3 regions of the Rhizobium sp. P28RR-XV genome follow, and region 3 is predicted to be linked to each of the others. Evidence: predicted binding sites of a transcription regulator. Region 3 holds the regulator's gene; each other region holds the start of a gene.

Region 1 (4,214 bases), on a different contig from region 3:
CACGAAAATATGATAGGCGCCGAAGCGAACGCCGTAGCGGCGCATGGAGGCGCGCGCATCCTGATCGAGCGACTTCACCTCTTCGGTGACGTCGCGTCGGAACAGAACGCCGAGATTCTCCACCAGCTGGAAAGCCAGCCCCTTGGCGAGGCCCTGCAGATCCTCGGCGCGCTGGAGATCGTCGAGCGGCTTCAGGATCGTGCTGATATGATGGTTCACGAAGCGCTCGATGCGCGACGCGACATGATCGCGCGCATTGCCCGTCAGCTGCTCGTCGGCGAGCAGGATGACGCGCGGACGCATGACATGATCGCTCCCCGACAGACGCGCCACGGGATCGCCGAGCCAGCGCACGAGGCCATCGGCGCTGATCGCAAGATCGCTGTTGCCAGCCGCATGCATACGCGCGGCGCGCGCCTCGAATTCCAGCGACAGCGCCTTCTGGGAGGCTGTCTGGACGGCCTTGGCATCCGGCCCCTCGGTTCCCGCAACAGGCGTGAACCGGAATCCGGTCAACTGTCCCACATGATGCCCTTCGACGAAGACATCCCCATTCACACTGATTTCAGCTTCCAGCATCGCATTCTCTCTCAGGCGCTTCATGAGCACAGATGTCCTGCGATCAACAAAGCGTTTCGTCAACCTCTCATGTAACGCGTCGGACAATCGATCTTCGATTTCCCGCGTCTTTTCTTGCCAGTGTGTCGGATCGGCAAGCCAGTCGGGCCGGTTCGACACATAGGTCCAAGTCCTTATCTGCGCGATTCGCGCCGAAAGCGTGTCGATCTCGCCGTCCGTCCGATCGGCGCGATGCACCTGTTCGGCAAGGAAGTCCTCTTTCACCGTGCCATAGCGCACCAGGTCGGAAAAGAGGGTGGCAATGAGATCGGCGTGCTGGGCGGGCGTAATGCGCCGATAGTCGGGAAGCGCGCAGGCCTCCCATAATTTCTCAACCCGAGCCGGGTTGCTGGCAAGATCGACTATCTCCAGATCGCGTGACAAATATTCCAACGCCTGCTGGTCTACCGCAGGCAGCGCCCGCGTCAACCCCTGCACGCGAGGCGCGCCTTCCAAACTGGCGCGCAGCGCCGCGATTGAGGAAAAATCCAAGGCCTTGCTGCGCCACTGCAGCACCTTGACCATGTCGAATTCGTGTCCCTCGATCCGGCGCACCAGCTCGTCGTCGAAAGGATCGACCTGTCCGGTCACTCCGAAGGTGCCGTCTTTCAGATGGCGGCCGGCGCGGCCGGCCACCTGGCCGAGCTCGGCGGGGTTGAGGTTGCGGAATTGATAGCCGTCGAACTTGCGGTCCTGGGCAAAGGCGACATGATCGACATCGAGGTTGAGGCCCATGCCGATCGCATCGGTCGCGACCAGATATTCGACATCGCCGGCCTGGTAGAGCGCCACCTGCGCATTGCGGGTCCGCGGGCTGAGCGCGCCGAGAACAACAGCGGCGCCGCCACGTTGGCGGCGGATGAGCTCCGCGATCGCGTAGACCTCGTCAGCGGAAAAAGCCACGATCGCCGTGCGTTGCGGCAAGCGCGTGATCTTCTTCTGGCCGGCATAGAAAAGATGCGACAGCCGCGGCCGCTCCAGAACGGTGATCCCGGGCAGAAGCTGTTCGAGGATAGGCCGCATCGTGCCGGCACCCAATAGCAGCGTCTCGTCGCGGCCACGCAGGTGCAGGATGCGGTCGGTGAAGATATGGCCGCGCTCGAGATCGCCGGCAAGCTGAACCTCGTCGATGGCAACGAAGGAGGCACGCGTCTCGCGCGGCATGGCTTCGACGGTGCAGACCGAAAAGCGGGCGTTGGGCGGCGATATTTTTTCCTCGCCCGTGACAAGCGCGACATGCTGGGCGCCGACCTTTTCGACGACGCGCGTATAGACCTCGCGCGCCAGCAGGCGCAACGGCAGGCCGATCACGCCGCTGCCGTGCGCCACCATGCGTTCGATGGCATAATGGGTCTTGCCGGTATTGGTCGGTCCGAGCACCGCGGTCACACCGCGTCCGCTCAGGATCATGGGCTGCAAAGTCTGTGTCATTGGTCCGTGCATGGGCGAGAAACCACCGTCTTTCGATCAGCAAGTTCCCCAAGGAGGAAACGAAGAGATGACGACCATATGCGACAAAGGCAAGGCCTGAATAAAAAAACAGCCGTGGCAACAATCGATTTCACTATTGGCATCTTCAACCAGAAGTTACATGCGTCCTGCATCTCATGCGAGTCTTGACGATTCCGGAACAGCTTGAGAACGAATCGGAGACGAATCGCTGACTCACCACCGTTCTTTTTTTGTTCACTACAACATATGGATTTCAATGAAAAGATTCACACCAAATGCTGAATCTCGCTTCTACGCCTTTTCCACGAGAAAAGGAGTCAAGTGTTGAATCTGAAGTCGGCGAAAATCGGCGCTTTTCATGGTTAATTATCTGTAAATTATGTAATTTTTCGGAATGGCGCTATTTGCGTTAAGATTTGGGTCAAAGCCGGAACGAATCGGCGACGAATCGCTATTCCAGCTCAATTCTGTCTTTGTTCCATACAATATCTAGCGTTTCCTCGACCAAAACACATAGGACTCTGCATGGTTGAGCCCGCAAGTCCGGCCGAATCAGGAATTGCGATCAATCTTTTAATGGGCGCAGATATAATGAGTTTCCAAATACACGCATAAGCTGTTATCATCGTTATATCGATCGAGGCCGGAGCGAATCGGATTTCACGGCTACATAGTTGTATGTCGCCAGGACAGCATCGGAATACTGAAAGCGGCACGGGCCCAGAACGTTGTTCGCGGCCCATTCCGCGCGAGCCGATCGAAGCATGAAGGCCATTCTGCGCACACCCGCCTACCGCCGGATTTCGCTCGGCCCGCACGTCGGCACCCTATAGGAAGGCCTTAACGTTAACCAAAGTCCAAACGCAGAACGAATCGCCGACGAATCACGGACACGTTTCCTTTCTCGTTTCGTTCACCGCAACATATTGTATTTTAATCATATTTTAACCATAAGAATGGATCGCGACCCTCTCTCCGCCCCCGCATCGCGCAGTCGCGTTAACGTTTGGCCGATCGCGGCGCCGCCGAGATCCGAGCATTTTTATTTCTTAGCCGGAACAATTTTCGGCGATGCAAGTTTCTATCTGCAGAATTGAGAAACTCCGCGCATTTACTAGGGAACCGATTTGAGCTGGAGTCGCTGAAGCATGGTGCCGGATTGAACGACATTGCTGGTGCTATTCAAGCGATGGACATGGAGGAGACATATCATGCTTGGTACGGTATTGCTTGTCATACTGATTCTGCTGCTGATTGGCGCGCTGCCCAGCTGGGGTTACAGCCGGGCATGGGGGTACGGCCCATCAGGCGGTCTCGGGCTTGTTCTCGTCATTGTTCTCATTTTGCTATTGATGGGGCGGATTTGATCCGCGGGTCAATGTTCAAACGTCACAACACCAGGGAGCTAACACCATGAAGAAGATCATCGTCGCGATCGCCCTTGTCGGCGCTTTGGCGTCATGCACGGCAACGGAAAAAGGGACTGCCATCGGTGCTGGCACCGGCGCCCTGATCGGCGGCGTGGCCACCCATAGCTGGGGTGGCGCGGCAGTCGGCGCCGTCGCCGGCGGCGTCGTCGGCAATCTTATCGGACGCTCCCATGAGCGCCGTGGCTATTGCATCTATCGCGACCGGTATGGCCATCGCTACGAGGCCCGTTGCCGCTAAGGCTTGACCCGTTCGTGACCGACCGCACCGCGGCCGGTCACGAACATCGGGCCATTGGAGGCTCTGAAAGCCGGAGTTTCTGAAACAATCCTCCTCCCGCGCGTTTGGTTGCGGGAAGGAAGCAGTGTTTTGAGAAAGGAACGGCACCATGGCCGCAATCATCGCAAGCATTGCAGCACTCGCGCTCATCGGCACCACTTTTTACGCGCTTGGAAGCGCGGCAAGAGCGCGAGACAAGGAGAAAAAGCGGCTAGCATTGGAAGCCGTCATCCTGGAATTCAAGCCTCGGCAGCGACAGCAGGCAAACTCAGGCCGAGGATGATGCCGGGCCGGCACTTCCGTCTATCCGGCAATCCTGCCCATGATGCGAACGGCCAAGAGCGGAGCAGCTCTTTACGGAAGTTCCGAACCGCTCTCTCCCATTGTTTCTACGCAATTTCCGACGGAAAACTGCCGCGCACCTTCCTGGAACTGCT
Region 2 (4,214 bases), on a different contig from region 3:
ATGCTGTTCTACATCTGGTATCGCTTCGAATGGCCGTTCGCGGTCGGCGCCATCGTCACGCTGGTACTCGACGTCACCAAGGCGATCGGCTTCTTCGCGATCACCGGCCTCGATTTCAACCTGACAGCCATCGCCGCGATCCTGACGCTTGTGGGATATTCGGTGAACGACAAGGTCGTGGTCTATGACCGCATGCGTGAAAACATGCGGCTCTACAAGTCGATGCCGCTGCGCGACATCATCGACAAGTCGATCAACGAAACCCTGGCGCGAAGCCTCTATACCAACGCCACCGCCTTCCTGGCGCTGGTGCCGATGGCGATCTGGGGCGGCAGCGCCGTCTCCAGCTTCGCAATCCCGATGGTGTTCGGCATACTTGTCGCTGGCGCCTCGTCGGTCTTCATCGCGGCGCCGATCTTGCTATTCCTCGGCGATTGGCGCCGCCGCCATGCCAAGGTGGTCGCCAACGACGCCAAGCCGGATGATAAGTCCGGCAAGGACAACAAGCAGATCCCCGCAGCTGAATAAACAGTCAATATATGAGAATAGGACATGCCCGGGGCGCCGGGCATGTCCGTCAGCCCGATGAAAGCATGCCGAGTGCCGCCCGAAGATCGCAGACGCTTCAGGAAATAAACGGCATATGCAACGGCAGGCCCGGACGGGGCGCCGTTATCTTCTCTATGACACCTTTTTCCTGTTCGCTGACCAGCAGGTGCTTGCCATCGACAGTGAAGGCGATGCCGCCCGGTCGCGGGCCATTGGTGCGGATATGGCCGGCCATCGTCCCCTCGGTATCGATCAGACAAATTTCGCCAAGGCCGGACATGGCACAATAGAGCGTGCCGCTGCGATCGAAGGCCAGGCCCGATGGCCCGCGCAGCACGTTTACCGCGGGCGATGTCATCGATTCCGCGAACATCTCCTGGCGCCCGCCGACGATCTGCCGATGGATTTTTCCAGTCAACATCTCACTGTAATAAAGCAGCCCGTCAGGTCCGAAGGCGACGCCGCTGGCAAGCAGCAGGCCGGCGGCCAGGACGCGAATCACCCGGCCTTCGGCGGGATCGATCTGATAGACGCAGCCATTATAGGCGGCCTTGAAAAAATCAGGATGGATGTGCCCTCTTTCCAGCAGATCGGCCAGGCGGATGCCGGAATCGGTCATGTAAAGCAGGCCGTCAGGCCCGAAAGCAAGCGAGTTCGGATGGAGAAACGGGCCGTCGGCACTCCCCTCTACCAGCTGACGAACCCGCCCCTGCGGCGAGAGCTTGATGAGCGAATTCTCCGGGCCGCCGGCCACCCAGAAACAGCCATCCCCATCGATCGCAATTCCGGTCGGGCTGCCGCCGATCCGACACAGCTCCTCGTAGGCGCCGCTCGCGTCGAAAAGCTTCAGATAACGGCGACTTGGGTCCGTCTCGACAAGTGCAATGCGCCCATCCGGCAGAGCCACCAGTCCGCCAGGCAGGCGCAACCCAGTGGCGATCGTCTCGTTCATCTTCGGGAACCTTCACTCAACGCACTGCGAAAACCCATACTCAAGAATACCGCACTACAATAATACATAAGAACGAAGAAAGTCCTTTTCGAGCCACATCGGCCAAATCCGAATGAAATTCTTGCGCAAAACTTCGCATCGACGAGGGAATTTCCCCAAACTTGACAGGTTCGGTCGATTCGGAACATCCATAGAACGCTCAGATATTTTCACGCCTGCGATTCGTCGCGGATCGTGCCCGGCTTCCTCGTCCATCCAGGAGAATTGATGACTGCCGCCTATCTGGAAAAATTGAACCCGGAGCAGCGGCTGGCGGTGGAACACGGCACGACCGCGGGTAATGGCCACGTCGCCGGACCGCTGCTCGTCATCGCCGGGGCCGGCTCCGGCAAGACGAATACGCTTGCCCATCGCGTGGCGCATCTGATCGTCAAGGGCGCCGATCCGCGCCGGACCCTGCTGATGACATTCTCGCGCCGCGCCGCCGCCGAGATGGGCCGCCGTGTCGAGCGGATCTGTCGCGAGGTGCTGGGCGCGAATGCCGGCATCACCGCCGATGCGCTTGCCTGGACCGGCACGTTCCATGGCATCGGCGCGCGCCTGCTGCGTGACTATGCCGAGCAGATCGGCATCGATCCGGCCTTTACGATCCACGACCGGGAAGACAGCGCCGACCTGATGAACCTTGCGCGCCACGACCTTGGTTTTTCCAAGACGGAGAACCGCTTCCCGACCAAGGCAACGTGTCTTGCCATCTATTCGCGCTCCGTCAACGCGGAAGCGTCGCTCGACGGCGTGCTGCGCGACTTCTTCCCCTGGTGCGCCATGTGGGAACAGCAGCTGCGCGATCTCTTCGCCTGTTATGTCGAAGCGAAGCAGGTGCAGAACGTGCTCGATTACGACGACCTGCTGCTCTATTGGGCGCACATGCTGCAGGAGCCGCTGATCGCCGAGGATATCGGCAGCCGTTTCGATCATGTGCTGGTTGATGAATATCAGGACACCAACCGGCTGCAGTCCTCCATCCTGCTCGCCCTGAAGCCGGATGGCCGCGGATTGACCGTCGTCGGCGACGACGCGCAGTCGATCTACTCCTTCCGTGCCGCGACCGTGCGCAACATTCTCGACTTCCCCAAGGCTTTCACGCCATCGGCCGATATCGTGACGCTCGACCGCAACTATCGCTCGACGCAGCCGATCCTTGCCGCCGCCAATGCCGTGATCGATCTCGCCTCGGAGCGCTTCACCAAGAACCTGCGCACCGAGCGGCAGAGCACGGAGCGCCCGCGGCTGGTGACGGTGCGCGACGAGGCCGATCAGGCGCGCTACATCGCCGACCAAGTGCTGGAAAATCGCGAGGGCGGCGCAAGGCTGAAGCAGCAGGCCGTGCTCTTCCGCACCTCGAGCCATAGCGGCCCGCTGGAGGTGGAGCTCACCCGGCGCAACATTCCCTTCGTCAAGTTCGGCGGCCTGAAATTTCTCGACAGCGCCCATGTCAAGGACATGCTGGCGGCTTTGCGCTTCGCGCAAAACCCGCGCGACCGCGTGGCGGGCTTCCGCCTGATGCAGCTTCTGCCCGGCGTCGGCCCATCGACGGCACAGCGCGTGCTCGACCAGATCGGCGAAGAGGCGAGCCCGATCACGGCACTCACGGAGCTACCGCCACCTCCACGCACCGGGGACGATTGGACCGCTTTCGTCGAGACGATGCGGGAGGTCAAAAGCGGCAAGGCCGGATGGCCGGCGGAAATCAGCCTGGTCCGCCAATGGTACGAGCCGCATCTGGAACGCGCGCATGAAGATGCCGCGACGCGCCAGGCGGATCTTGTCCAGCTCGAACAGATTGCCGCGGGCTACGGCTCGCGCGAGCGCTTCCTTACCGAATTGACGCTCGATCCGCCTGACGCCACCAGTGATCAGGCCGGCGTGCCGCTGCTCGACGAGGACTATCTGATCCTCTCGACCATCCATTCCGCCAAGGGACAGGAATGGACAAAGGTTTTCATCCTCAACGCCGTCGACGGCTGCATTCCCGCCGATCTCGCCGTCGGCTCATCCGCCGAAATCGAGGAGGAACGACGGCTGCTCTATGTCGCGATGACGCGGGCTAAGGACAATCTCGATCTCGTCATTCCGCAGCGCTTCTTCGTGCATGGCCAGCATGCGCAGGGGGACAAACATGTCTTCGCTTCGCGCACGCGCTTCATCCCGGCGACGTTGCTGCAGTTTTTCGAGGTCTGCGGCTGGCCGCAGGCGCGCGCCGAAAGCCCCGCCGCCATTCGGGCGCGGCAGGTAAGGGTCGATGTTGGGGCGCGCATGCGTGGCATGTGGCGGTAAGTGGTAGCGATTGAGATCGGCAGGTCAGGCATGTTCGTCGATCTCGCCTCTTAATGCCTGGCCCCTCACCCCGGCCAGCTATCCACCAATCCTTAATTCGCCTCGCGAAACATCTCGATGATCGCCGAAAAATCGCGGCCGCCGTTGCCGAGCTTTTCAAAGAGCGCGTAGAGCTGCGCCGCTTCCGCGCCCAGAGGTGTCGATGCACCGCTCGATAGAGCCGCTTCCTGAGACAGGCGCAGGTCCTTAAGCATCAAGGCTGCCGCAAAGCCGGGCTTGTAGTCGTTGTTGGCAGGCGAGGTCGGCACCGGGCCGGGCACGGGGCAATAGGTATTGATCGACCAGCACTGGCCCGACGACGTCGAGGCGACATCGA
Region 3 (4,214 bases):
GGCATGTCCTTCAGATAAACCATGTTCGGGCCATCCGAGGGCGCATTGTCCGGGTCTTCATGCGTCTCGACAAAAACACCTGCCACGCCGACGGCAACGGCGGCGCGCGCCAGCGTCTCGACGAATCGGCGGTCACCGCCGGTAGAGCCGCCCTGCCCGCCGGGTTGCTGCACGGAATGGGTCGCATCGAAGATCACTGGCGCGCCCATAGCCGCCATGATCGGCAGCGAGCGCATGTCGGAGACCAGCGTATTGTAGCCGAAGGAGGCGCCGCGCTCGCACAGAAGAATGTTCGGATTGCCGCTTTCATTGAGCTTGGCAAGCACGTTCTTCATATCCCAGGGCGCGAGGAACTGACCCTTCTTGACGTTGACAATACGGCCGGTCTTGGCGGCCGCAACCAGCAGATCGGTCTGGCGCGACAGGAAAGCCGGGATCTGCAGGATATCGACCGTCTTGGCAACGACGGCGCATTGCTCTTCCGTGTGGATGTCGGTCAGAACCGGAAAGCCGTATTCCTTCTTGAGGTCGGCAAAGACTTCCATGGATTTTTCCAGACCGATGCCGCGCTTGCCTGACAGAGAGGTCCGGTTCGCCTTGTCATAGGAGGACTTGTAGACAAGGCCGATGCCGAGCTTGCCGCAGAGCTCCTTCAGGACTCCGGCGACCATGAATGCATGGTCGCGGCTCTCCATCTGACAGGGGCCGGCAATCAGCGACAGCTTGGCGGTGTTGGAAAAGAGGACCTTGGAGGCACCCTCGCCGACGGTGACTTCGGAATTCGTGCTCATGCTATCTCCTCGAAGGCGAACAATGCGCCCTGTCCGGGCGCCAGCCTTGCCAGTATACGATTGTTCTTACGCGTGTAGGTGACGCCGTTAGCAGCGAAATGCGACGATGTCACGGAAAGATCGCGCGTTTTGAAAAGGATTGCGCGCGCCCTCAGCCCGGGATCGCTGGTATGAACCGGCAAATCGTAGAATGCCTCCATTCCTTCCGGCGACAAAAGTTCGAGATCGACATTGGCCGTCTTGATCGTCAAGCCGAAGGAGTGCTCGAGGACTCGCGGACCACCAACGATCTCTTCGAAAAAGCCGCGATACACCGCTGGTGTCAGCGCGGAAAGCGCCACCCGCGCGATGCCGGTCACGCCGTTTTCGTGACGTTCGAGCGCGCCACGATCGGCCGGCAGCGGATTGATACGCTGACAGCAGAAGGCCAGGAAATCCGGCGCGCGCAGATCCGCCGCAAATGCGAGACGAAAGCCGGCCGTGGTTTCCGTTCCGTCCGGCATCTTCATCGGCCGCGAGAAATCAAGCATGCGCCCGGCCGAGATCGCGGCCGCCTTGAAACGCTCGTCGTCGTCGACGGCATCGTCGGTGCCGAAAACCACGGCCGAAAATCCATCCTCGGCGACGCGGAATCGATAAGCCTGGTCACGCGCGACGAAGACGTTGCCATCGGCAATACTCGTCTCGCATTGCTCCTGCGATGCCACGCCCAAAGGCTCGAGATAGGTCTTATCGGCAAGGAAGACACAGGCATTTTCAGTGCCGAAAGGATGGCGGGCATCCGGAGCCACCGTGAAGCCGAGCTTGCCCAGGCGCTCGCGCGCCAGAGCGATGTTGACGGTCGGCAGCACGAGATGATCCAACGGATGCGGTGACAAAGTCATGGTCCTCCCTTGTTTGCCCGCAAGAACAGATTTGCGCCCATACAATGCTCAATTCAAGACCAAAGCCAAAGCCGTGAACGCGCAGAAGAACGCGGGCGCACTAATTCTCAACTGTAGCCGGCTTATGCGACAGTCGTCGTCTCCATCCGCACATGCGCCGAGCGGGATTGACGTGAAGCGTCCATAAAGCGAACAAAGCGGCATTTCTCATATTTATCGATGAATTAGCGCGGATATAATTCCCGAGGAATTTCAAGCGATCCGTGCGATAGCGGCAATTATTTGACAGACCCGGCGAAGCTTTACTGAAATTTAAGCACTTGCAGAACACATATGGAACATATAGTGTCCGTTCTGGATTTGTTTCACGATTTTTCTTGATTTGGGGTTCCAAGACGATGTTGACGCGCAAGCAGCAGGAACTGCTTCTCTTCATTCACGAGCGGATGAAGGAGTCCGGTGTCCCGCCATCTTTCGACGAGATGAAGGACGCATTGGATCTGGCATCCAAATCCGGCATTCACCGTCTGATCACGGCGCTCGAGGAACGTGGCTTCATCCGCCGCCTGCCGAATCGGGCGCGGGCGCTCGAAGTCATCAAGCTGCCGGACGCCTATAATTCGAGCCTGCAGCCACGCCGCGGCTTTTCGCCGAGTGTTATCGAAGGCAGTCTCGGCAAACCCCAGCCGGTCGCGCCGCCAGCCCCGGCAAAGGTTGCAAACGACGACCACAACAGTTCGGTATCGGTACCGGTCATGGGGCGCATCGCTGCCGGCGTTCCGATTTCCGCCATTCAGAACAATACACATGACATTACCGTTCCCGCCGACATGCTCGGCTCCGGCGAGCATTATGCGCTGGAGGTGAGGGGCGATTCGATGATCGACGCCGGAATTTTCGATGGCGATACGGTCATCATCCGAAATTCGACGACAGCCAATCCCGGCGATATCGTCGTTGCGCTCGTTGACGACGAAGAGGCAACGCTGAAGCGCTTCCGCCGCAAGGGCGCCTCGATCGCGCTGGAAGCCGCCAATCCGGCCTATGAAACCCGCATCTTCGGGCCAGACCGCGTCAAGGTTCAAGGCAAGCTGGTAGGGCTTATTCGTCGTTATCATTGACGGATGAGTTATCACTAACAGTTGGATTACCGTTGACGGGTGATACCTGCGCAGGTGGTGTACCGAATTTGCCGGTGCGCCAATCATAGGTTCGGTGTCTGGTCCATGGTCGCTGCGGGTTTTCGAAAGCGGCAGAGATAACGGGCTTATCGGCGGTGAGCGCCATTTCGATGGACCCGGTTTTGCGCAATGTCGCACCGGTTATGAGTATCGCTCCGGAGCGGCAATGATCGAGCCGCAGTCGGATCGGGGTCACGACGATATTTGCCGTGTCGCAGGCGGACGGCAAATAGGCTGCGTTTTCTATGGTGATCAGGATAGCGCCATTATCAAGCATGGCTGCGCACCATGCGCCTTTCTGGCAGGCGAAACTTCCCTGCATCGTCCGGTCCAGCGCTTCCTCCATTGCCTTACGGACTGCCTTATGTTCTTCGCTGCTCAGTCGCTTGTGGCGATCGGTCTTGCTGATCTGCGGAAGCCGGCTATCGCTGGGGAGAATAGTGGGCGGCTGGTGTTCGGTTGCGACCAGTGCCTTCTGCCATTGTTCGAAAATGAAGGCCTGCGGCCTTTCGCGATTTGTGGCGAGTATATCGTCCTGTCGCAGCGCAACCAGGACCCCATCTTCCGAAATCATCAGATCCGGCTTCGGCACGCCGGAGTCGAATGCCGCCACGCCGGTGGATGAAAGCACCAACAGCAGCCCCAAATGGCGAAGCCGGGTCCGCAACACGGTCATGATCAGGAAGCCGGCAATGAAGGTCGGCATTAGCCAGCCGGGTTGGCGGCCGAAGGTGATGTCGCCTCCCCAACCGGCCACCGTTTTGGCGATTACGATGACGAGTTCCAGTCCCTCGCCGGTGACCTTCCAAAACGGCCCGTCCAGGCCGAAGGGCATGAGCAGCATTGCCACCATGCCGAACGGCATGACAATGAAGGAGACCACCGGCATGGCCGCGAGGTTGGCGGCGAGACCATATGTCGCCAGCCGGTGAAAATGCTCGATCGAGAAGATGGCCGTCGATGCGCCGCCGATGAACGAGGTCGACAATACGCCGCCGAAGAAGCGCGAGACGAAGAGCAGCGGGCTTAACAGGCGGATCCGCGAGAGGATGTTTTCGCGGTGCCGCCGTCGTTTCCATAACGAATAGCCCGACACCAGCGCCAGCGTTGCGGCATAGGACATCTGGAAGCTTGGGCCTAGCACCTGCGACGGCGACAGAACAAGGATGACGATGGCGGATAGCGCGACATTGCGAAGGCTGAGCGAGGGCCGATCGAAAAGTACGGCCACCAGCATGATCGCCATCATGATGAAAGCACGCTCGGCGGATACGCCGAAGCCGGAAATGAGGTAATAGGCCGTTACCGTCAAAAGCGCGCCGAAAGCCGCGAATTTCTTGGTCGGCCAGGCCTGCGCA

What was found. Region 3 encodes LexA, which represses DNA repair genes until DNA is damaged. Its sites were predicted from a motif close to TGTTCNNNNTGTGTTCNG; they were not measured.
Region 1: HGP12_RS11285 (helicase-related protein) is a predicted target of LexA. The motif match lies at 2,291-2,308, and genes of this name have one in related genera.
Region 2: HGP12_RS19570 (ATP-dependent helicase) is a predicted target of LexA. The motif match lies at 1,682-1,699, and genes of this name have one in related genera.

Annotation. Positions count from the first base shown of each region.
Region 1 covers NZ_JABAIG010000004.1:403,528-407,741, forward strand. The annotation lists gene HGP12_RS11285 (helicase-related protein) at 1-2,049, opposite strand, end outside; gene HGP12_RS11290 (DUF3309 family protein) at 3,282-3,437, shown strand; gene HGP12_RS11295 (YMGG-like glycine zipper-containing protein) at 3,484-3,738, shown strand; gene HGP12_RS11300 (hypothetical protein) at 3,887-4,060, shown strand.
Region 2 covers NZ_JABAIG010000009.1:47,390-51,603, reverse strand. The annotation lists gene secD (protein translocase subunit SecD) at 1-528, shown strand, start outside; gene HGP12_RS19575 (SMP-30/gluconolactonase/LRE family protein) at 626-1,501, opposite strand; gene HGP12_RS19570 (ATP-dependent helicase) at 1,769-3,838, shown strand; gene mmsB (3-hydroxyisobutyrate dehydrogenase) at 3,931-4,214, opposite strand, start outside.
Region 3 covers NZ_JABAIG010000001.1:584,888-589,101, forward strand. The annotation lists gene kdsA (3-deoxy-8-phosphooctulonate synthase) at 1-791, opposite strand, end outside; gene HGP12_RS02835 (VOC family protein) at 788-1,675, opposite strand; gene lexA (transcriptional repressor LexA) at 2,074-2,796, shown strand; gene HGP12_RS02845 (ComEC/Rec2 family competence protein) at 2,777-4,214, opposite strand, start outside.